DNA from 3 places in the Streptomyces sp. NPDC016309 genome. Region 3 is predicted to be linked to each of the others. Evidence: riboswitches for the same ligand, from Rfam matches in the RefSeq annotation. Region 3 holds a riboswitch; each other region holds the start of a gene.
What was found. A riboswitch is a leader RNA that binds a small molecule or an ion and turns the genes downstream of it on or off. The one in region 3 is predicted to bind cyclic di-AMP.
Positions count from the first base shown of each region.

Region 1: linked by a shared signal. The riboswitch ahead of ACF068_RS26890 (M23 family metallopeptidase) and the one ahead of ACF068_RS29900 (peptidoglycan DD-metalloendopeptidase family protein) in region 3 are both predicted to bind cyclic di-AMP.
Region 2: linked by a shared signal. The riboswitch ahead of ACF068_RS27195 (M23 family metallopeptidase) and the one ahead of ACF068_RS29900 (peptidoglycan DD-metalloendopeptidase family protein) in region 3 are both predicted to bind cyclic di-AMP.

Region 1 covers NZ_JBIBSG010000011.1:217,831-225,358, forward strand. Annotated here, with positions in the region: gene ACF068_RS26870 (FG-GAP-like repeat-containing protein) at 1-2,794, shown strand, start outside; tRNA gene ACF068_RS26875 (tRNA-Lys) at 2,980-3,052, shown strand; gene ACF068_RS26880 (alpha/beta fold hydrolase) at 3,167-4,006, opposite strand; tRNA gene ACF068_RS26885 (tRNA-Met) at 4,151-4,224, shown strand; cyclic di-AMP (ydaO/yuaA leader) riboswitch at 4,565-4,699, shown strand; gene ACF068_RS26890 (M23 family metallopeptidase) at 4,711-5,820, shown strand; gene ACF068_RS26895 (aldo/keto reductase) at 5,950-6,894, shown strand; gene ACF068_RS26900 (PrsW family intramembrane metalloprotease) at 7,012-7,528, opposite strand, start outside.
Region 2 covers NZ_JBIBSG010000012.1:50,515-58,042, reverse strand. Annotated here, with positions in the region: gene ACF068_RS27210 (DNA topoisomerase (ATP-hydrolyzing) subunit A) at 1-2,372, opposite strand, end outside; gene ACF068_RS27205 (M16 family metallopeptidase) at 2,634-3,971, shown strand; gene ACF068_RS27200 (M16 family metallopeptidase) at 3,968-5,362, shown strand; cyclic di-AMP (ydaO/yuaA leader) riboswitch at 5,596-5,757, shown strand; gene ACF068_RS27195 (M23 family metallopeptidase) at 5,771-6,559, shown strand; gene ACF068_RS27190 (GntR family transcriptional regulator) at 6,750-7,445, shown strand.
Region 3 covers NZ_JBIBSG010000017.1:4,255-11,782, forward strand. Annotated here, with positions in the region: gene ACF068_RS29890 (DUF6126 family protein) at 1-17, shown strand, start outside; gene ACF068_RS29895 (tyrosine-protein phosphatase) at 33-845, opposite strand; cyclic di-AMP (ydaO/yuaA leader) riboswitch at 1,458-1,616, shown strand; gene ACF068_RS29900 (peptidoglycan DD-metalloendopeptidase family protein) at 1,620-2,528, shown strand; gene ACF068_RS29905 (SGNH/GDSL hydrolase family protein) at 2,701-3,495, shown strand; gene ACF068_RS29910 (TetR/AcrR family transcriptional regulator) at 3,617-4,234, opposite strand; gene ACF068_RS29915 (carboxymuconolactone decarboxylase family protein) at 4,284-4,838, opposite strand; gene ACF068_RS29920 (MBL fold metallo-hydrolase) at 4,986-6,155, shown strand; gene ACF068_RS29925 (serine hydrolase domain-containing protein) at 6,192-7,376, opposite strand; gene ACF068_RS29930 (response regulator) at 7,471-7,528, opposite strand, start outside.

The sequences.
Region 1 (7,528 bases), on a different contig from region 3:
CTTCCAGCGCGGCACGGGCTCGGACGTCGTCGCCCGGCTCCTGGAGTCGCCGCAGCGGGTCGAGCTGCGCGACATGGTCGCGGGCGGGACCGTCACCGTGCCCCTGCCGGCCGGGCACACCTACGTGGGGGCGTTCGGCCGGAACGTGCTCACCTACGACTCGCCCGGCGACGGCATGCGCTTCCACGTGCTCGACACGGAGACCGGGCAGGTGCGCGACCGGCTCGTCGAGGGCGTGCCGACGGGCGTCCACAGGTACGCCGTCCTGCCGGGCCTGGGGGACGCGGGCGGTCTGGTGATCGACCTGCCGGGGGCCGGCACGGTGTGGATGGACGTGACCCAGCGGCGGATCGTGCCGATCAGGACCGACGCCGAGCTGGCGACGAAACGTTACGCCCTCACCCCGGACCGGCTGCTGGTCTGGTCGGGCGGCCAGGTGTCCGTCTTCGGGCGGGGGAACCTCACCACGCCGGAGCGCGTGGTGCCGCTGCCCGAGAGCGCCGCCGTGCGGCTGCTGGGCCTGGTGGGCGGCGAGCTCGTCGTCGCCCGGCACGACCCGGCGCTCGGCCGGCTCGACGAGGACCTGCCGGTGTGGCGGGTCGAGGCCCGCCCGCTGGACGGGAGCGCCGCGCGCACCCTGCTGGCCCGGTCCAGCGGCAGGGCGTCCTTCACCCCCGACGGCGGGGTGCTGGTCCTGGGCGGCGCGAGCATGGCCGAGTGGGGCGTCCAGGCGCTGCGGGCCGACGCGGCGGGACGGGCCGTGGTGTCCCGCGAGGCGGCGGTCCCGGTGAAGGCCGTACCGAACGCGATCCACCAGCTGTCGTTCCAGCACGGGCGGCTGACCAGCGTGGAGGCGGTCGCGGCGGCCGGCCAGGCCGGTCTGTACAGCCGTACCGCCGGGCAGTCCGGCGGCGTACCCGTCCATGGCGAGCGCATGGACCGCGGCTGGGTGCCCGACCAGCCCGAGGCCTGCTTCCAGGGCTACTGCCCCACCTTCGTGGACACCGGCGACGGGCGCGTCGCGTACGGCGGGACCATGCGCATCTGGGGCGAGCCCGTCGTGCCCCTGCACCGGCTGGACGACGGCGCCCGGCTCCCGGCCACCCGGATCGACACCGGAGCCGGCTACGCGGGCTTCATCGGCAGCTCCGGCCGCTGGGCGGCGGTCCGCGCGACCGTGGACGGGGCGGGTGTCACGCGGATCGTCGACCTCGACACCGGCAAGGTGACCAGGACGCTCCCGGTGTACGGGCTCTCCCTGTCGGGGACCACCCTGTGGACCGCCGCGAGCAAGGACGAGGTCGTGGGGTACGACGTCAGGACGGGTGCCCGGACGAAGGAGGTGTTCCTGCCCGGGTGCTTCCTCGGCGGCGTCGAGGTGGTCGGCCGCTGGCTGCACTGGAACTGCACCGGGTCGAGGAACGACGAGGGCGTGTACGACCTCGAGACCCGCACCGACACCCCGCTCGGCATCGGTCCCGGGGCGGGCGCCCGGCTCGGCGACGGGTTCGTCGTCTACCCGGCCGGCAGCGCCCTGAAGCTGAAGGACCTGCGGGACGGCGGCACGGTGCACACCCTCACCGAGGGACGCCGCTCCTACGACCCGTGGGCGGTCGACCCGGCCACCGGCTCCGTCGCCTGGGCGGACACCGGGAGCGCCGTCCACCTGGTCGGCAGCGGCGTGGCGCCGTCCGCGCCGGCGGTCGTCGACTCCGACGTGTCCGCGACGCAGGCGGTGAACGGCGGCGCGGCGCCCTGGCGGCCCCGCTGGTGGCTGTCCACGCCGAGCACCTCGTGGCAGCTCACCCTCAGGAGCGCGACCACCGGCACCGTCGTGCGCACCCTGAGCGGCGGTCCGGCGCGGGCCGTGGTCGCCCCCGCCTGGGACGCCAAGGACGCCGCCGGCCGGCTGGTGGCGAACGGCGGGTACGCGTGGACGCTGACCGCGCAGCCGGTGGACGGCCGGGGAGGCGCCCTGACCACGTCCGGCACGGTGAACCTGACCGGTGCCGCCGCCGTGCGGCGCGACCACGCCGGCCCGGCCGGCCCGGACGCCGTGGGCGACCTGGTGTCGCTGAGCGGGACCGGTTCCCTCGCCTTCCGGCACGGCAGCGGGACGGGCACCCTGGCGGGTGCGACGACCGCCACCGGCTGGTCGACGTCCGCGCTGGTGGTGCCCTTCGGGGACCTGAGCGGCGACCGGTGCAACGACCTGCTGGTGCGGCTGGGCGGCGAACTGCGCGCCTACCGGCCGGGCTGCGGCAAGGCGCCGGCCACGACGACCCCGTACACCTCGCTGGGCACGACCTGGGCGCAGTTCAACGTGCTGACGTCACCCGGCGACCTGACCGGCGACGGCCGGGCGGACCTGGTGGCGCGTCAGACGACCACGGGTGACCTGTACCTGTACGCGGACGACGGCGCCGGCAAGCTCAAGGCGCGGGGCCGGATCGCGACGAACTGGAAGGGCTACCGGGCCGTGTTCGGCGCCGGCGACCTGAACGGCGACGGGGCCGGCGACCTGCTGGCGGTGGACGGCGCCAACTCCCTCTGGCGGTTCGACGGCACCGCGGCCGGCACGGTGAAGGCGCGCGTCCTGGTGTTCGGCGGCAACTGGGCCACCGGCCGTAACGCCTTCGTGGGCGTCGGCGACCTGAACAAGGATGGCAAGCCGGACCTGGTCTCCCGCAACGCCGCCGGTGACCTGCTGCGCAACAGCGGCAACGGGGCCGGGTCGTTCGGCTCCACGGTCAGGATCGGTACCGGCTGGCAGGGCTACAAGGGCCTGTTCTAGGTCGTGTCCGGCAGGGCCCGTACGGCGCGTGTTCTCCGTGCCGTACGGGCCCTGCCGTGTCGTACGGGGCGGGGCGCGGGGCGGTGGGGCGGGAGGGCCGCCGGGGCGGCGCGACGGCGCCGGTTCCCCCGATACCCGATCGGACGGCGGGCGCCATGGGGCTATGCTCAGGGGTGACTCGTCGAGGGCCGTTAGCTCAATTGGCAGAGCAGCGGACTTTTAATCCGTTGGTTGTGGGTTCGAGTCCCACACGGCCTACGCACTCGGCCCCGGTCCGGAGATCCTCCGGACCGGGGCCGTCGTCGTTCCCGGGCCGGTGCGTGTCCGGGCGGGCGCACCGGCCGGGCGGCTCGTCCGCGGTGCCCCGGCCGGTCAGGACAGGAACGCCGCCGCCGTCGCGGTGAATTGGGCGGGGTCGTCGAGCCAGGGGAAGTGCCCGGCTCCCGGCTGGACGCGGAGGTCGGCGTCCGGGAACAGGGCGGCGTAGGCGGCCATGGCGCCGGGCGGGGCGGCCACGTCGAACTCGCCGGCGAGGACCAGCACCGGTGAGGTCCGGCGGGCGAACGCGGCACGGACGGTGTCCGGGGCGAAGGCGCCTTCGGAGGCGTGGACCCGCGCGGCCTCGTCGTTGCGCTGTTCGTCACCGGCGGCGTGGTGGGCCCGCGCGGCCGCGTCCCAGCGGCCGTAGGTGAACGGCGCCATGGCCCGCCACGAGTCGGCGGTCCCCCTTCCGGCGACGATCGCCTCCAGCGCCGCGTACGCCGCCGGGAACCACGGCTCGTCCCGGCGCCGTGCCGCCGTGGCGAGACGCGCGTCGCCGGTGATGGGGACGTCCACGGCCAGCACGCTCGGCGTGACCAGCGCGAGCCTGCCGACGCGCCCGGGGTGGCGGGTCAGGTACAGCGCCGCCAGGTTGGCCCCGGCCGAGTGGGCGAGCAGGTCCATCCGCTCCAGGCCGAGGTGGCGCCGGAGGGCCTCCACGTCGTCGACGAGCCGGTCGCACCGGTAGGAGCCGGGGTCGGCGGGCACGTCCGAGCGCCCGGTGCCCCGGAGGTCCGGCATGACCAGCCGGCGGTGGGCGGTGAGGCCGCCGAGGTCACCGAGGTAGGCGGAGGCCTGCATCGGGCCGCCGGGCAGGCAGATCAGTGGGGTGCCGGCTCCGGACACGCGGTAGGCCAGCGTGGTGCCGTCGTCGGCGGTGAAGGAAGACATGGACGTGACCATGTCACCCCTGTCGGAGGGCGGCAACGAGGTTCCGGTGGGAGGGCGCCCGAGGGTGTTTCGTCCTCTCCGGGCGGCTACCAGCGATATTGGTTAGGGATCGTGCGCCGGATGGCGTAAGGTGGTGTTCACCGACGCGGGGTGGAGCAGCTCGGTAGCTCGCTGGGCTCATAACCCAGAGGTCGCAGGTTCAAATCCTGTCCCCGCTACTGAAGGCGAAGGCCCGGTGCATTGCGCACCGGGCCTTCGTCGTGCCCGGCCCTTTCCCGTGGCGCCTTTCCCGGGACGTGTGCACCCCTTCGCTCCGTGGGCACGCTGCGTAGTCGGTGGGTGTCGCAGCGCGGATGACGTGACGGTCCGTCAGTATCAGTGTGGTCGGTGCATGTTTCTGAGGCATGGTCAACTCGCCCGTATGTGCCCGGTTGTCGTCCGGTATATCCGGGGGCCGGGCGGTTAATGATCAGTAGGAACAGCTTGGAATCCGGAGCCCCCGTCTATTAACGTTCGATAACGCAGCGCGGTCGTCCCAGTCGTCGCAAGAGACGGCACCGCGCGCGTGCGCCGAATTCCGCAAGGGAACCGGGGAACCACCACCTTGGGGTGAATCGGGCCGAAGTGGGCCCGTAGGAGACCTTCCTGCTCCGAACCCGTCAGCTAACCCGGTAGGCGAGAAGGAAGGAAAGGAGTGCGCCTCCGTGGCGTCCAACAGGCCTGCCCCCGAAGCTCCATACGGCTCTCCCGCCTCGTTCCAGTCTTCGGGTATCCCGGACGCCGCACCCGTAAACGGGCAGTGGGAGGAATGGAACCCCACCGAGGAGACCGTCCGCCCCGTCCGGGGCCGGCACCGGGTGGCCAAGCAGCGCGGCGGACTCGCCCGTAGCTCCACCGTCCTCGGTGTCGGCGTGATCGCGGCGGTCGGCGCGGGCGGCATGGCCACCGCGCAGGACAAGCCGGCGGTCTCCATATCCCTGCCGGACGTCATCACCGACCACCTGCCGGACGCCGAGTCCCTGCCCGGCATCGGCTCGCTGATGTCCGACGACTCCGGATCCGGCGAGGACCGCCACGACGACGGGGCGCTCACCACCGCCTCCCTCACCACCCCCGCCGCCGACGCGGACGGGAGCGGCGGCGCGGACGCCGGCGAGGCGCTGCGCGCCCGCATCCTCCAGCAGGCCGAGCAGCAGCAGGCCACCGCCGACGCCGAGGCGAAGGCCGCCGCCGAGGCCGCCGCGGCCGAGCAGGCGGCCGCCGAGGCGAAGGCGCAGCAGACCGCCGCCGAGAAGCAGGCCGCCGAGGAGAAGGCGAAGGCAGAGGCCGAGGCGGAGGCCGAGGCGGAGGCCGCCGCGAAGGCGAAGGCGGCCGAGGCGGCCGCGGAGGCGGCCCGGCTGGCCGAGCAGGCCGCGAGCTGGTCCCTGCCGACCTCCTCGTACACCATCACCTCGACCTTCGGTCAGGCCGGCAGCATGTGGTCCTCCGGCTACCACACGGGCCTCGACCTCGCCGCTCCCACCGGCACGCCCGCCAAGGCCGTCCACAGCGGCACCGTGAAGTCGGCCGGCTGGTCGGGCTCGTACGGCTACCGCATCGTCCTGGAGCTGGAGGACGGCACGGAGGTCTGGTACTGCCACCTGTCGTCGATGACGGTCGGCGCCGGGCAGCAGGTCGGCACCGGCGAGACCATCGGCCGGGTCGGCGCCACCGGCAACGTGACCGGACCGCACCTGCACCTGGAGGTGCACACCGCGGGCGGCGAGGGCATCGACCCCATGGCGTGGCTGCGGGACAAGGGCCTCACCGTCTGACCCGTCCGAGCGCTCGCTCCGGACCACCCGTCCCCGGCAGCCCTGGCGGCGACCCCCCGACGCCAGGGCTGCCGGTTTCGTGGCCGAACACCCGGAATATCCCGTCCGGCCGCCGCGTTGATCCACGCCATGACCTCTCTGCGCACCCTGGGCACGTCCGACCTCCACGTCTTCCCCCTCGCCCTCGGCGGCAACGTCTTCGGCTGGACCGCCGACGAGGCGCAGTCCTTCGCCGTCCTCGACGCGTACGCGGCGGCGGGCGGCAACTTCGTCGACACGGCCGACAGCTACTCGGCGTGGGCCGCGGGCAACGAGGGCGGCGAGTCCGAGGCCGTCATCGGCAGGTGGATGGCCGCGCGCGGCAACAGGTCCGACATCGTCGTCGCCACCAAGGTCGGCGCCCACCCGGACTTCAAGGGACTCGGCGCCACGAACATCAAGGCCGCGGCCGAGGAGTCGCTGCGCCGCCTCGGCACGGACCACATCGACCTGTACTACACGCACTTCGACGACCCGTCCGTGCCGGTCGAGGAGATCGTCACCGCCCTCGACCAACTGGTGCGGGACGGCAAGGTGCGCGCCGTCGGCGCCTCCAACATCTCCGCCGAGCGCCTCCGGGCCTCGCTGGACTTCGCCGAGCGCGAGGGCCTGGCGAAGTACGTCGCGCTCCAGCCGCACTACAACCTGGTCTCCCGCGACACCTACGAGGGCGCTCTCCAGGACACCGCCGAGCGCGCCGGCCTCGGTGCCGTGCCGTACTTCGCGCTCGCCTCCGGCTTCCTCACCGGCAAGTACCGGCCGGGCGCCCGGGTGGACAGCGCGCGGGCGGGCAGCGCGGCCAAGCACCTGGACGGCGAGCGCGGGCGCGAAGTCCTCGCCGCGCTGGACGCCGTCGCGGCGGCCCGGGGCGCCGAGATCGCCACCGTCGCCCTGGCGTGGCTCGCCGCCCGCCCGACCGTCACCGCGCCGCTCGCCTCGGCCCGTACGGTCGAGCAGCTACCCGCCCTGCTGGCGGTCGCCGAGCTGGAGCTCACCCCCGACGAGCTGGCGACGCTGACCGCCGCTTCGGCTTGACGGCCGCCTCGGCCTGACGGGCCGCGCCCCGCCGCCGCGCCTCGGCCTGACCGCCGCCTCGGCCTGACGGCCGCCTCGGCCTGACGGCCGCCTCGGCCTGACGGCCGGCGGGCGGGGTCAGAAGCGGTACGGGTTGTAGCCGCCGTAGTCGAGGTGCGGGGGTGGCGTCCACACCCGGCCGGTGGCCTGCGCGGCGTACGTGAGCGCCGGTCCGGCGACCTCCTTGCGCTGCCACAGGTGGTGCAGCAGCTCCTGCTCCCGGGCCGCGAAGTCCGCGCCCACCGCGCCCCGGCGGGCCCGGTGGCGGAGGAACGCCAGGGATGTGGCGAACGCCTCGTACTCGCCGACCGCGCGGGCCGCCGCCGGGCCGAAGCAGCGCGCCGCGTACCCGCGCGCCAGCCCGCGCGCCCGCATCGAGGAGAGCGCGAGCGGTTCGGCGGGGGAGAGCCAGCCCGCCGCCGCGTACGCCGGGAGCTCGCCGGACACCGTGCGCAGTTCGCGCTGGCGCGACCAGATCGCCAGCCACGTCAGCAGTCCGAACGCGGGCAGCATGAACGCCCCGTACACCGCGTAGAACCCCCACGGCCCGTACGCCGCCGACCCGTTCCACAGCGCGTGCATGCCCATCGCCAGG
Region 2 (7,528 bases), on a different contig from region 3:
AGGTCCACCGGGGTGCCGTTCTTCTGCGCCGCACGGGCCGGCGCGGCCCCCGCCCAGGCCAGGACCAGCACGTCCTCGCCCTTGAGGAAGCGCTGGCAGCGCACACCGCCCGTCGCGCGGCCCTTGCGCGGGTACTGGTCGAACGGGGTGAGCTTGACCGAGGTGGCCGCCGTCGGGTCCAGGGCACCGGACGAGCCGGCGGCCGTGAACACCACCGCGTCCTGCGCCGGGTCGACCGCGGTGAACGAGAGCACCTCGGCCCCCGCCGCCAGCTTGATGCCGGCCATGCCGCCCGCCGGACGGCCCTGCGGCCGCACCGCCGAGGCCGGGAACCGCAGCAGCTGCGCGTCGGAGGTGATGAAGACCAGGTCCTCCTCGCCCGTGCGCAGCTCGGCCGCGCCGACGATCCGGTCACCCTCCTTGAGGCCGATGACCTCCAACTCCTCCTTGTTCGCCGGATAGTCCGGCACCACCCGCTTGACCACGCCCTGGAGGGTGCCGATGGCCAGGCCCGGCGAGGACTCGTCGAGGGTCGTCAGGCACATCACCGCCTCGTCCTTCTCCAGCGTCAGGAACTCCGACACCTGCGCCCCGCCCGACAGGTTCGGCGCGGACGCCGTGTCCGGGAGCTGCGGGAGGTCGATCACCGACAGCCGCAGCAGCCGCCCGGCGGACGTCACCACGCCGACCTCGCCGCGCTGCGTCGCCGGCACCGCCGAGACGATCACGTCGTGCTTGGTGCGCCTGCCGCCGCTGTCCGGGAGCGGCTCCCCGCTCGCCGTGCGGGCCAGCAGCCCCGTCGACGACAGCAGCACCCGGCACGGGTCGTCCGCCACCTCCAGCGACGCCGCCGCGACCGGCGCGCCCGCCGACTCCAGCAGGACCGTGCGCCGCTCCGTACCGAACTTCTTCGCCACGGCCGCCAGTTCCGAGGAGACCAGCTTGCGCAGCTCCGCGTCCGAATCCAGGATCCGGGTCAGTTCCTCGATCTCGCTGTTCAGCCGGTCCCGCTCGCTCTCCAGCTCGATCCGGTCGAACTTGGTCAGCCGGCGCAGCGGCGTGTCCAGGATGTACTGCGTCTGGATCTCGCTCAGCGAGAAGCGCTCGATCAGCCGCTCCTTGGCCTGCGCCGAGTTGTCGCTCGACCGGATGACCCGGATGACCTCGTCGATGTCGAGCAGCGCCACCAGCAGGCCCTCGACCAGGTGCAGCCGGTCGCGCTTCTTGCCGCGCCGGAACTCGCTGCGCCGCCGGACCACCTCGAAGCGGTGGTCCAGATAGACCTCCAGCAGCTCCTTGAGACCCAGCGTGAGCGGCTGCCCGTCGACCAGCGCCACGTTGTTGATGCCGAAGGACTCCTCCATCGGCGTCAGCTTGTAGAGCTGCTCCAGCACGGCCTCCGGGATGAAGCCGTTCTTGACCTCGATGACCAGCCGCAGCCCGTGCTCGCGGTCGGTCAGGTCCTTGACGTCCGCGATGCCCTGGAGCTTCTTGGCGGCCACCAGGTCCTTGATCTTGGCGATCACCTTCTCGGGACCGACCGCGAAGGGCAGTTCGGTGACGACCAGGCCCTTGCGGCGCGCCGTCACGTTCTCCACGGACACCGTCGCGCGGATCTTGAACGAGCCGCGGCCCGACTCGTACGCGTCCTTGATGCCCGACAGGCCCACGATCCGGCCGCCGGTCGGCAGGTCGGGGCCCGGCACGTACCGCATCAGGGTGTCCAGGTCGGCGCCCGGGTGCCGGATCAGGTGGCGGGCGGCGGCGATGACCTCGCCCAGGTTGTGCGGGGGCATGTTGGTGGCCATGCCGACCGCGATCCCGGACGCGCCGTTCACCAGCAGGTTCGGGAAGGCGGCGGGCAGCGCGGCCGGCTCGCGCTCCTGACCGTCGTAGTTCGGGTTGAAGTCGACCGTGTCCTCGTCGATCGACTCCGTCATCAGGGACGTCGCGTCGGCCATCCGGCACTCGGTGTACCGCATCGCCGCCGGCGGGTCGTCGTTGCCCAGGGAGCCGAAGTTGCCGTGCCCGTCCACCAGCGGCAGGCGCATCGAGAACGGCTGCGCCATGCGCACCAGGGCGTCGTAGATCGACGCGTCGCCGTGCGGGTGGAGCTTGCCCATCACCTCGCCGACCACCCGGGCGCACTTCACGAAGCCGCGCTCGGGCCGCAGCCCCATCTCGTTCATCTGGTACACGATCCGGCGGTGCACCGGCTTCATGCCGTCACGGGCGTCCGGCAGGGCCCGGGAGTAGATCACCGAGTACGCGTACTCGAGGAAGGAGCCCTGCATTTCGTCGACGACGTCGATGTCGAGGATCTTCTCCTCGAAGTCGTCGGGCTGCGTGGTCTTCGTGCTGCGGCGGGCCATCGCGGCTGCGGCTCCTTCACCAACAAGGTTGATCTGACGACGCCCATTGTGGACCGTCCCACTGACAACGCCGACCGCGACCCGGAAGAGGGACGCGACGGGGATCCGGGAACTCCACCGGGTGTCAGTCCGCTTGCATACAGTGGCAGGACTTCCACAGCGGTCCACGGCAGGTCGCGAGGGCCGCATACAGTGGCAGGACTTCCCAGCGGCCCGCAGCTGGATCTTTCCCCCATAGCGATCGAAGGGACGTACATGCCCATGGGTCACACGGCCACAGCCCAGGCCGGCTCCGGCGGCCTGACAGCGACCGAGCACCGCCTGGCCAACGGCCTGCGCGTGGTGCTCTCCGAGGACCACCTGACCCCGGTCGCCGCGGTCTGCCTCTGGTACGACGTCGGCTCCCGCCACGAGGTCGAGGGCCGCACCGGCCTGGCCCACCTCTTCGAGCACCTGATGTTCCAGGGGTCGAAGCAGGTCCAGGGCAACGGCCACTTCGAACTGGTGCAGGGTGCCGGCGGCTCCCTCAACGGTACGACCAGCTTCGAGCGCACCAACTACTTCGAGACCATGCCCGCCCACCAGCTCGAGCTGGCGCTGTGGCTGGAAGCCGACCGGATGGGCTCCCTGCTCGCCGCGCTCGACGACGAGTCCATGGAGAACCAGCGGGACGTCGTCAAGAACGAGCGCCGCCAGCGGTACGACAACGTTCCGTACGGCACGGCCTTCGAGAAGCTGACCGCCCTCGCCTACCCCGAGGGCCACCCGTACCACCACACCCCGATCGGCTCCATGGCGGACCTGGACGCCGCCACCCTGGAGGACGCGCGGAACTTCTTCCGCACGTACTACGCGCCCAACAACGCCGTCCTGTCGGTCGTCGGCGACATCGACCCCGAGCAGACGCTCGCCTGGGTCGAGAAGTACTTCGGCTCCATCCCCTCCCACGACGGCAAGCAGCCGCCCCGGGACGGGACGCTGCCCGAGGTCATCGGCGAGCAGCTCCGTGAGGTCGTCGTCGAGGAGGTGCCGGCCCGCGCCCTGATGGCCGCCTACCGGCTCCCGCACGACGGCACCCGCGAGTGCGACGCCGCCGACATCGCCCTCACGGTCCTGGGCGGCGGCGAGTCGTCGCGGCTGCACAACCGCCTGGTGCGCCGCGACCGCACGGCCGTGGCCGCCGGCTTCGGCCTGCTCCGTCTGGCGGGCGCCCCCTCGCTCGGCTGGCTGGACGTCAAGACGTCCGGTGGCGTCGAGGTCCCCGACATCGAGGCGGCCGTCGACGACGAGCTCGCCCGGTTCGCCGCCGAGGGCCCCACGCCCGAGGAGATGGAGCGCGCCCAGGCCCAGCTCGAGCGCGAGTGGCTGGACCGGCTCGGCACGGTCGCCGGCCGCGCCGACGAACTGTGCCGGTTCGCCGTGCTGTTCGGCGACCCCCAGCTCGCCCTGACCGCCGTCCAGCGCGTCCTGGACGTCACCGCCGAGGAGGTGCAGGCGGTGGCCAAGGCCCGCCTCCGCCCCGACAACCGGGCGGTGCTGGTCTACGAACCCGCCGGCACCGACCACAGCGACCAGGTAGAAGAGGGAGCCGACCAGTGAGCGACGCCGCTGTGTCCCTGACGTCCATGGAGTTCCACCCGCAGCCCCAGGCGGGCACGCCCAAGCCGTGGGCCTTCCCCGCGCCCGACCGCGGCACGCTGGACAACGGCCTGACCGTGCTGCGCTGCCACCGTCCCGGCCAGCAGGTCGTGGCCGTCGAGATCTTCCTCGCCGCCCCGCTGGAGGCCGAGCCCGAGGGCCTGGACGGCGTCGCCACGATCATGGCGCGGGCCCTCTCCGAAGGCACCGACAAGCACTCGGCGGAGGAGTTCGCCGCCGAGCTGGAGCGCTGCGGCGCCACCCTCGACGCGCACGCCGACCACCCCGGTGTACGCGTCTCCCTGGAGGTCCCCGTCTCCCGGCTCGGCAAGGCCCTCGGACTGGTCGCCGAGGCCCTGCGCGCCCCCGCGTTCGCCGACAGCGAGGTCGAGCGGCTCGTCCGCAACCGGCTGGACGAGATCCCGCACGAGATCGCCAACCCGGGCCGCCGTGCCGCCATGCAGCTCTCCAAGGAGCTGTTCCCGGCCACCTCCCGCATGTCCCGCCCCCGCCAGGGCACCGAGGAGACCGTCGCCCGGATCGACGCGGCGGCCGTGCGCGCCTTCTACGAGGCGCACATGCGTCCCGCCACCGCCACCGCGGTCGTCGTCGGCGACCTCACCGGCGTCGACCTCGACGCGGTGCTCGCCGACACCATCGGCGCCTGGACCGGCGACTCGGCCGAGCCCCGCCCCGTGCCGCCCGTGACGGCGGACGACAGCGGCCGGGTCGTCATCGTCGACCGCCCCGGCGCCGTGCAGACCCAGCTCCTCATCGGCCGGATCGGCCCCGACCGGCACGACCGGGTCTGGCCCGCCCAGGTGCTCGGCACCTACTGCCTGGGCGGCACGCTCACCTCCCGCCTCGACAAGGTCCTGCGCGAGGAGAAGGGCTACACCTACGGCGTACGGGCCTTCGGCCAGGTACTGCGCTCCGGCCCGGACGGCGGGGCCGCCATGCTCGCCATCAGCGGCTCGGTCGACACCCCGAACACCGGCCCGGCCCTCGACGACCTGTGGAAGGTGCTGCGTACCCTCGCCGCCGAGGGACTGACCGACGCCGAGCGCGAGACGGCCGTGCAGAACCTGGTGGGCGTCGCCCCCCTCAAGTACGAGACGGCCGCCTCCGTCGCGGGCACCCTCGCCGACCAGGTCGAGCAGCACCTCCCCGACGACTTCCAGGCGCAGATGTACGCCCGGCTCGCCGAGACGGGCACCGTGGAGGCCACCGCGGCGGTCGTCAGCGCCTTCCCGGTGGACCGTCTGGTCACGGTCCTCGTCGGGGACGCCGCTCGGATCAAGGAGCCCGTCGAGGCGCTCGGAATCGGCCAAGTGACCGTGGTCACCGGCTGATTGACGCTGTCGCCCCGCTTCCGCGACCGCTCCCGGACCCCGGCGTCCCCCGACGCCGGGGTCCACCCGTGTCCCCCTCCCGGATGCCCGGCCAAATGTCCGGTTTGTTGCGGAGATTCGGTGTCTGCCCTGTGGCGTGCGCTACAAAAAACCGTGTCTGTTTGGTGATTGAAAGATCGGCCGCTTAGCGTCTGATGGGCTGTCCGACCGGTACCCGCCGCACCCGCGGCACCGGGCAGCCATCGCCGAGTCCCCGTCAGGCGCGAGCCAGGGGAGCCGGGGACCCATGAAGTCCCTGGGGTGAATCGGACGCCTTCGCAGCCGCGGAGGGGCCCGTAGGAGACCTTCCTGCTCCGAACCCGTCAGCTAACCCGGTAGGCGAGAAGGAAGGAAAGGATCAGCCACTTCATGGCGTTCACCCGTGCCACCGGGAAGCACCGTGCCCCGAGCCGCCTGAGCCGCAAGAGCGCACACGTCGCCGGAGTCGCGGCCCTCGCCACCACCGGCGTCATCGGAACCCTCGCTTCCCCGGCGCTCGCCGCCGCCCCGGACGCCGCACCCGGCTCGCTCGAGGACACCGGCCTCAACCAGGCGGTCATCACCGACACGCTCGCCGAGCAGATCGACGCCCAGGCCGAGGCCCAGGAACTGGAGGCCCAGGAGACGGCGGCCAAGGCCGCCGCCCAGGCGAAGGCCGAGGCCGAGGCGAAGCTCAAGGCCGAGGCCCGGGTGAAGGCGGCCCGCGACGCCAAGGAGCGCGCCGACCGCGAGGCCGAGCGCAAGCGGCTGAACTCCTTCCAGGCGCCCATCGCCGGCAGCTACGTCAGCACCGGCTACCAGACCGGTGGCGCCATGTGGTCCTCCGGCAGCCACACCGGCGTCGACTTCCACGCCGCTTCCGGCACCACCGTCGTCTCCGTGGGCGCCGGCACCGTCGTCGAGGCCGGCTGGGGCGGCGCGTACGGCAACAACATCGTCATCCGGATGAACGACGGCACGTACACCCAGTACGGCCACCTGGCCTCGATCAACGTCTCGGTCGGCCAGACCGTGATGCCGGGGCAGCAGATAGGCCTCTCCGGCTCGACCGGCAACTCGTCCGGCCCGCACCTGCACTTCGAGGCCCGCACGGGCGCCGACTACGGCTCGGACATCGACCCCGTCGCGTACCTCCGCTCGCACGGCGTCAACGTCTGACCGCCTCCGCTCCTCCGACAGGCCCCGGTTCGGGACACGAACCGGGGCCTTCGTCGTGTCGCGTCCCGCACGAGGCCGAAAAGAACTCCATGGATTCCGGGCGACTGTCGGAATTTTCGGCCCGCTGCAATAGAGTCATCGCACAAGCGTCAAGCGTTTGAATTTCGCGCGGTTCACAGGGGGTTCTGGTATGCGCATTCCAGCGCACTCGGTATGCACGGCGATCCGCGACGACATCGTCAACGGCGTGTTCGAGCGCGGCAGCCGGCTCACCGAGGAACACCTGGCCCGCCGCTACGGCGTCTCCCGCGTCCCGGTCCGCGAGGCGCTGCGCACCCTGGAGTCGGAGGGCTTCGTCACCACCCGCCGCCATGCCGGCGCCTGCGTCGCCGAACCCACCGAGCAGGAGGCGGCCGACCTGCTGGAGATGCGCACGCTGCTGGAGCCCCTCGGCGCCGCCCGTGCCGCCCAGCGCCGCACCGAGGCCCACCTCAAGGTGCTGCGGGGCCTGGTCAGGCTGGGTCAGGAGCGGGCGCGCGCGGGTCGGACGGAGGACCTCCGCTCGCTGGGCGGGTGGTTCCACGAGACGCTCGCCCAGGCGTCCGGCAGCCCCGCCCTGACCGCGCTGCTCACCCAGCTCCGGCACAAGACCACCTGGATGTACGCGGTCGAGACGCCCGCCCGTCCGGCGGACGCCTGGGCCGAGCACGGCGCGATCGTGGACGCCGTGGCCCGGGGCGACGCCGAACGCGCCCGCACGCTCACCGCCGTCCACGTCGAGCGCTGGCTCGCCACCCACCGGTTGCGGCGCTCCCCGGCACGCCAGGCGGGCGCGTACGTGAGGACTTCGCAACACCGCGTAAACACCGCGGGCATCCCTCATTAACGGCGGTGCCGTATACAAACAGGGGGAATTATCGCCCCGCATTTCCCTCGCCGGAATTGGCGTGTGCCCGTTTCCCGTGACCG
Region 3 (7,528 bases):
CCCTCGGCGCCGAGTAGGACGTCTCCGGTGGATCAGGCCTCGTCGAGCAGCCGCTCGCGCAGCCGCTCCCGCGTGGCGGGGCTGAGCCCCAGCCCTTCCGTCAGGTAGCGCTCGGTCGACCCCCAGGTCTCCTCGATCGTCGCGAAGGCCGCGTCCAGGTACTCGACGCGGGCCTCGAAGAGGGGGTTGAGCAGCTCCATGACCTGCGGTGACATCGCGGAGGGGGAGTCGTCGCTGCGGCGCACCCGGTAGCGGCGGCGGGGGTCGTTCGACTTGAGGTAGTCCTCCTCGATCGCCTCCCGCTCGACGCCGACGGCCAGCAGGGACACCGCTATGGACAGTCCCGCCCGGTCCTTGCCGGCCGCGCAGTGCATCAGGGCCGGGACGCTGTCCTCGGCGAGCGCGTGGAGGACCCGGCTGTGCTCGGCCGTGCGCTCGCGGATGATCATCCGGTACGAGGCGGTCATCCGGGCGGCGGCCTTGCCGTCGGCCAGGAGAGCGCGTAGCTGGTCGAGGTTCCCGTCGCGGACCATGGCCCAGAACTCGGCGCCGTCGGCCGGGTCGGAGAGCGGGAGGTTCACGTTGCGGACCCCGGGCAGCTCGACGTCCGGGCCTTCGATCTTCTGGTCGGCGGCGTTGCGGAAGTCGAAGATCGTGTGGAGGCCGAGGCCGGCCAGGAAGGCGGCGTCCTCTCCCGTCGCGTGCGCGAGGTGTCCGCTGCGGTAGAGCCTGCCGTGCCGCACCCGCCGGCCGTCCACGGTCGGGAGCCCACCGACGTCACGGAAGTTGCGGACTCCGGTCAGCTCGGGCTCGGTCGACGGGACCTGCGGAAGCTGCTGCGTCACGGGGGCTCCTCCGTGTCTGCGGTCGGCGTCGGGCACCGACAATCTCGCCATCCGACGATACGACATCGGTTCGTGACGCGATCAATCTCCGTGCAGGTCGCACATTCGTTGCCCCGCGCAGGTCAGCGACCGGCGGGGCACGCGTCGCGGCTGGGCGGGGCGGTGCCGCCGGGCCGGGGCGGAGCCGCGCGACCCGGGTAGTGGGGGAGGTGTAGGCATCTGTCCGGATTGGTCATCATTGGTCGACCCGGAGTCGGGCTGTCGACATGGCTTGGTGTGGTGCATGGGGATGAAGGTATTGCGGAGGTCCGTCAAGTATTGGGCTGTCTGTCCGTATTGGGGGATTGGGGATAACGTGCCCTGGTCGCGGGGGAGATGACCCCGGCCACGTGAGCAGCGTCATAAACGTGACGGTCCGTGGCGGAGGTCGATTCCTAAATGCCGTGCCCACAGCGGAAATACATGATCCGCAATGGACGCAGGGTGACCGGAATTCCATGACCGCCGAACCCTCCCGAATGCGGGTCGGAAAGCGGCGGCTTGTTCACGCCGACCCGGCTCGCTTAACGTCACGGCAATCCGGCCGGACCGCCGAATCCTGCCACCGGTCGGAATTCCCACCCACCCACGCGTGGCAGGAGCGGGGGACCCAGGTAGTTCGCCGGCCCGGAATTTCCGGGACCCGGCTCGGGGTGAAGTCGCGTCCATGGCGCGGCCGGACAACTCCAGTCCGAACCCGACAGCTCACCTCGCAGGCGCCGGAGAGGAAAAGCCATGCCCGCGAAGGGTAAGCACCGCCGTCCCAAGTCCAGCCCCATCACGCGTGGTTTCGTCGCCGCCGGAACCGGTGGCGCCGCCATCGCCCTCCCGCTGCTCGGCGCCACCGGCGCACACGCCGCGCCGGCCGCAGCCCCGGCCACCGCCCCGCAGGCGGCCGTCACCGCCGCCAAGGCCGCCCCCGAGGCCGCCGCGAAGAAGGCCGCGCCGCGCACGTACACCGTGGTCGCCGGCGACTACCTCTCCAAGATCGCTTACAACAAGAACGTCAAGGGCGGCTGGCACAAGCTCTACAAGGACAACCGCCAGGTCATCGGCGAGGACCCCTCCCTGATCCTCCCGGGCATGAAGCTCACCCTCGGCGCCAAGTCCACCGCCGCCCCGGCGAAGCCCAAGGCCGACGACACCCGCGCCGAGAGCCGCGCGTCCCGCTCCGCCGCCAAGACCGAGGCCCCGGCCAAGACCCAGGGCCCCGCCCAGGCCGCCCCCCAGGCCAGCGGCTCCGGCTTCACCGCCCCGGTCGACGCCGGCGTCACCACCCCCTACCGGGCCTCCGGCTCGAGCTGGTCCTCCGGCTACCACACGGGCGTCGACTTCGCCGCCTCCTCCGGCACCACCGTCAAGGCCGTCGGCCCGGGCACCGTCGTCTCCGCCGGCTGGAGCGGCGCGTACGGCAACGAGGTCGTCATCCAGCACGCCGACGGCAACTACTCGCAGTACGCCCACCTCTCCTCGCTGTCCGTCTCCTCCGGCCAGACGGTCGGCGGCGGCCAGCAGATCGGCCTGTCCGGCTCCACCGGCAACTCCACCGGTCCGCACCTCCACTTCGAGATCCGGACCAGCCCCAGCTACGGCTCGGACATCGACCCCCTGGCGTACCTCCGCCAGCACGGCGTCTCCGTCTGACACCTGCCGCTGACGGCATCACGAGCGTGAGGCCTCCGCCCGGCACCCCTCCCGGTGCCGGGCGGAGGCGTATTCCGGCTTGGGTGAATCTTGACCGGTGGGAAATATCACGCCCCGTCAACCCCTCCTTACGGTCGCGTAAGTCACATCCCCGGGTGAAGGATGTGTCCCCGTGGCAGACGATTCGGGATTCAGAGACAGTGACGTGTTCGGGTCGTACGCGGCGATCGGTGACAGCTTCACCGAAGGCGTCGGAGACCCCGGCCCCGACGGTACGTTCGTCGGCTGGGCGGACCGCCTCGCGGTGCTCCTGGCGGACCGGCTGCCGGAGCACCAGGGCTTCCGGTACGCCAACCTCGCCGTACGCGGGCGTCTCCTCGACCAGATCGTCGAGGAGCAGGTGCCGCGAGCCAAGGAACTCGCCCCCGACCTGGTGACCTTCTGTGCCGGCGGCAACGACATCATCCGCCCCGGCAGCGACCCGGACGAGGTCGCCGAGCGCTTCGAACGGGCCGTCGCCGATCTGACGTCCGTGGTCGGCACCGTCCTGGTGACCACCGGGTTCGACACCCGCGACGTGCCGGTGCTGCGCCGGCTGCGCGGCAAGATCGCCACCTACAACGGGCACGTGCGCGCCGTCGCGGACCGCTACGGCTGCCCGGTGCTCGACCTGTGGTCCCTCAAGACCGTCCAGGACCGGCGGGCCTGGGACAGCGACCGGCTCCACCTGTCGCCCGAGGGCCACACCCGCGTCGCCCTGCGGGCCGGCCAGGTCCTCGGCGTGCCCGTCCCCGCCGACCCCGACCAGGCATGGCCGCCCCTGCCGCCGCGCGGGCCCCTCGAACTGCGCCGCGACGACATCCAGTGGGCCCGCGAGTACCTGGTCCCGTGGATCGGGCGCCGGCTCCGCGGCGAATCGTCCGGCGACCACGTCTCGGCCAAGCGCCCGGACCTGCTCCCCCTGTAACCGCGCCGCCCTTTTCCTGGTCCGGTTCGCCTTCGGAGCGCTCGGTCCGGTGCCGACGGGCCGTCGTGCTCGGTCGCTGGTGCCTCGCGACGGCCCTTTCGGCATCGGAGCGCTCCTCGGCTCACTCGTGCGAGCCGGGGCGGGGCTCCGGGAGACCTATCTCGCGGGCGAGGGCCTCGTCCGCCCAGGCGCGCATCACGGCGCCGGAGAAGGCGGGGGCGTAGGCGGTCCGCTGCACGGCCAGTCCGTCCAGGAACGCGGTCAGCCGCCAGGCCGCCGCGACCGGGTCACCGCAGCGGAACTCGCCTGCCGCGGCACCCTCCGCGATGACCTCCGCCAGCGCCGCCTTCCACCGCCGGTCGAGGTCCTGGGCCACCTCCCGCAGCGCGGGCTCGCGCAGCGCCGCCGCCCAGCCCTCGATCCACAGGCGCCACCCCTTGGCCCGGCCGGTCGGCGCGTACCAGTGCACGGCCGCCCGCAGCCGGCGCGCCGCCGTCGTCCGGCGGCCCAGCAGCCGGCGCAGGTGCGCGAGGTCGCCCTCGGCGGCGTACGCGAACGCGGCCGCGACGAGCCGCTCCTTCGTGGCGAAGTGGTACAGCACCAGCGCGTTGCTCACGCCCAGCGCGGACGCCACGTCGGCGATCCGCACCGCCGCGACGCCCCGCGCCTCGATCTGCTCGACGGCGGCCCGCAGCAGCTCCTCCCGCCGCTCGGCCACGCTCAACCGCACTCTGCCCACGCCGACACCCTAGGGCGTGCCCCGAAGTGCCGTACGGTCCCGCCGTCCGTCACCGGCGGCCGAGGTCGCACTGGTCCCGGAACCCCTGACTGGTCAGGTCCAGCGCGGAATTGATCCGCGAGCGCATGTTCTCCAGCGCCACCATGGCGGTCAGCTCCACGAACGCGGCCTCCCCGAGCGCCCGGCGCAGCCGTTCCGCCAGGGCGTCGCCGACGGCCGGCGGGGTGGCGGTCATCGCCTCGGCGTACTCCAGCACGTCGCGCTCCAGCTCCGTGTACGCGTCGCTGTCCCGCCACACCGGCAGGTCGCGCAGCTTGCGCGCGTCCACCCCGCGCCGGGTGCTCTCCCAGTACCCGAAGTCCAGGCACCAGCCGCACCCGATGGACGCGGCCGACGCCAGCTCCGCCAGCGCCTTGAGGTGCGGGTCCAGCGCGTTCCAGCGGGCGGCGGCCAGCTCGAAGCCGATCGTCGCCCGGAGCACCCGGCCGTTGTGGGCCGCCGCCGACAACGGATCGAGGACCTTCCCGCCGTACGCGCGCCTCGCGTACCACGCGACGGCGCGGAAGAAGAGGGTGCGCGGGGGATCGAGCGATATGCGGGCCATGACGGGCCTCCAGGGGTGTGGTGAACGACCTTCCGCCCGGTACGACGGACGGGCCGCCGCCGATGTGACATCACCCTCGTCGGCCCGGCTCCCGTCCTGTCACACCCCCCGCCCATAATGGAGGCACCCTCACCCTCTGGAGGTTCCGTGACCGGCGCCGGCTCCCCGCACCCGCTGCGTTCCCGACTGCGTGCCCTGCGGCCCGCCGCGTTCGGCGCGGAGCCCACCGGGGAGCGGATGGAGCGCATCCGCCGCTCGCCGAACTTCGCGGACGGCGTCTTCCGCAACCCGGTGGGGACCAGGCACCGCCCGTCCGGGTCCACCGTGGACTTCGCGAAGACCTACTTCGAGAAGGAGTCGCGGGCCCGCCGGGCCCCGGCGGGCCCCATCCCGGTGCACCCCACCACCGTCGCCGACCTCGCCCGCCCGCCGGCCACCGGACTGCGGCTCACCTGGGCGGGGCACTCCAGCGTGCTGGCCGAGATCGACGGCGGCCGGGTCCTCTTCGACCCGGTGTGGGGCGAGCGCTGCTCCCCCTTCCCCTTCGCCGGCCCCCGGCGGCTCCACCCCGCCCCGCTGTCCCTCGCCGCGCTCGGCCCGGTCGACGCCGTCGTCATCTCCCACGACCACTACGACCACCTCGACCTCCCCTCCATCCGCGCCCTCGCCGCCACGGACACCGTCTTCGCCGTACCGCTCGGCGTGGGCGCCCACCTGGAGCACTGGGGCGTACCGGCCTCCCGGATACGGGAGCTGGACTGGAACGAGTCCACGGAGATCGCCGGCCTGCGGCTGACGGCCACCCCGGCCCGCCACTTCTGCGGCCGCGGCCTGCGCAACCAGCAGCACACCCTGTGGGCCTCCTGGGTCGTCGCCGGGCCCGAGCACCGCGTCTTCCACAGCGGGGACACCGGCTACTTCGAGGGCTTCGCCGGCATCGGCGCGGAGCACGGCCCGTTCGACGCCACCATGATCCAGCTCGGCGCGTACAGCGAGTACTGGCCGGACATCCACATGACCCCGGACGAGGCCGTGCGCGCCCACCTCGACCTCCAGGGCGGCACCCCCCGGGGCGTGCTGCTGCCCATCCACTGGGGGACGTTCAACCTCGCGCCGCACCCGTGGGCCGAACCCGCCGAGTGGACCAAGGACGCCGCCGGGGACGCCGGTCAGGCGGTCGCCTTCCCCCGTCCCGGCGAGCCCTTCGAGCCGTCCGGGAAGCTGCCCGGGGAGCCGTGGTGGCGAGCGGTGTCCGCCGCCCTGGAGCACCCCTGGCGCGCGGCGAAGGGCTCCGCCGGCACCCCGGCCACGGCCTGAGCCCGGGCGGACGACGCCCCTTCCGGCAGACCCTCTCTACGGCCTGCCGAAGGCGGCCACCATGATGTCCTGGGCCACCTGGTTCATGCCCTGTCCCTTGGCGTCCGTGGAGTTGACGCCGTAGACCAGTGTCCGCGAGCCGTCGCGGGTGGAGGCGATGGCCGCGTTGTACCCCCAGCGGCCGCCGCTCTTCCCCCACACCTCGCGGCCGCCCAGGGTCTTCACGGACAGGCCGACGGAGTACGCGGCCGGGTCGCCGGTCCGCAGGTCCGTCACCCCGGGCACCGTGAACATCTCCGCCAGGAGCGGACCGCGCACGACCTCGCCCCGGAAGAGGGCGTGGGTGAAGCGTTCCAGGTCGGCCGTGGTCGAGACGAGGTCGCCGGCCGCCCAGCCGTCGGTCGCCCCCCAGACCGACACGTCGCGCAGACCGGTCGTGCCGTCCTCCAGCCGCATCGTCTGGTAGCCGTGGTTGTGCCGGCCGGCGATGCGCGGGTCGGACCCGGGGAGGCAGGTGTCGCGCAGGCCGAGCGGACGGAGGACCCTGCCGGCCACCTGCTCCTCGTGCGAGTCGCCGGTGACCCGCTCGATCAGCAGTCCGGCGATCGTGTAGCCGATGTTCAGGTAGTGCTGCCGGGTGCCCGGCGCGAACTCGGGCTCCTTCGAGGTGGCCGAACGGACCATGTCCTCCGGGTCATGGATCTCGAAGCGCCGCGCGTACCACTCCTCGACCGTGTCGCCGGGGAGGTCGGCCGCCGGGATGCCGTGCGTGTGGTTGAGCAACTGCCGGACGGTGACGCCCCCGTACGTCGCGGGGATCAGCTCCGGCAGGTACGAGCGCGCTCTCGCGTCCAGGTCCAGACGGCCCTCCGCGGCCAGTTGCAGGGCCACCGCCGCCGTGAACACCTTCGTCACCGAACCCGCCCGGAAGCGGGCACCGGGGTCGGCCGGCCGGCCGGTCCGCAGGTCGTGGACGCCCGCGCTGCCCCGCCAGACGCCCTCCGTGCCGCCGACCCGGACCAGAGCGGCCGTGGCGGCGGCCGTCGGCAATCCCGCGACGGCCCTCTCCAGCGCGGCCGTCCCGGACGGCGCGGCCGGGTGGGGGGACGCGGCGGGGGCGGAGGCGGGGGGCGCGGAGGCGGCGGCCGGCAGGACGGCCGGTCCTGCCACGACGCCCAGCACCAGTGTGGCGGCCAGCAGCGCGCGGGTGGTGCTCTTCATGGTCAACTCCTTGGGTGTGAGCCGTTTTCCCGATGGCCCCATCCTGCTGACCGGCGACTTCCCGCGGATCCCTCCCACCGGCGGTCTTCCCCGGTCAGTTCCTCACCGGCACGGGGGAGGGGCCGCAGCCGGGTGCTCCCCCGTGCGGGGGA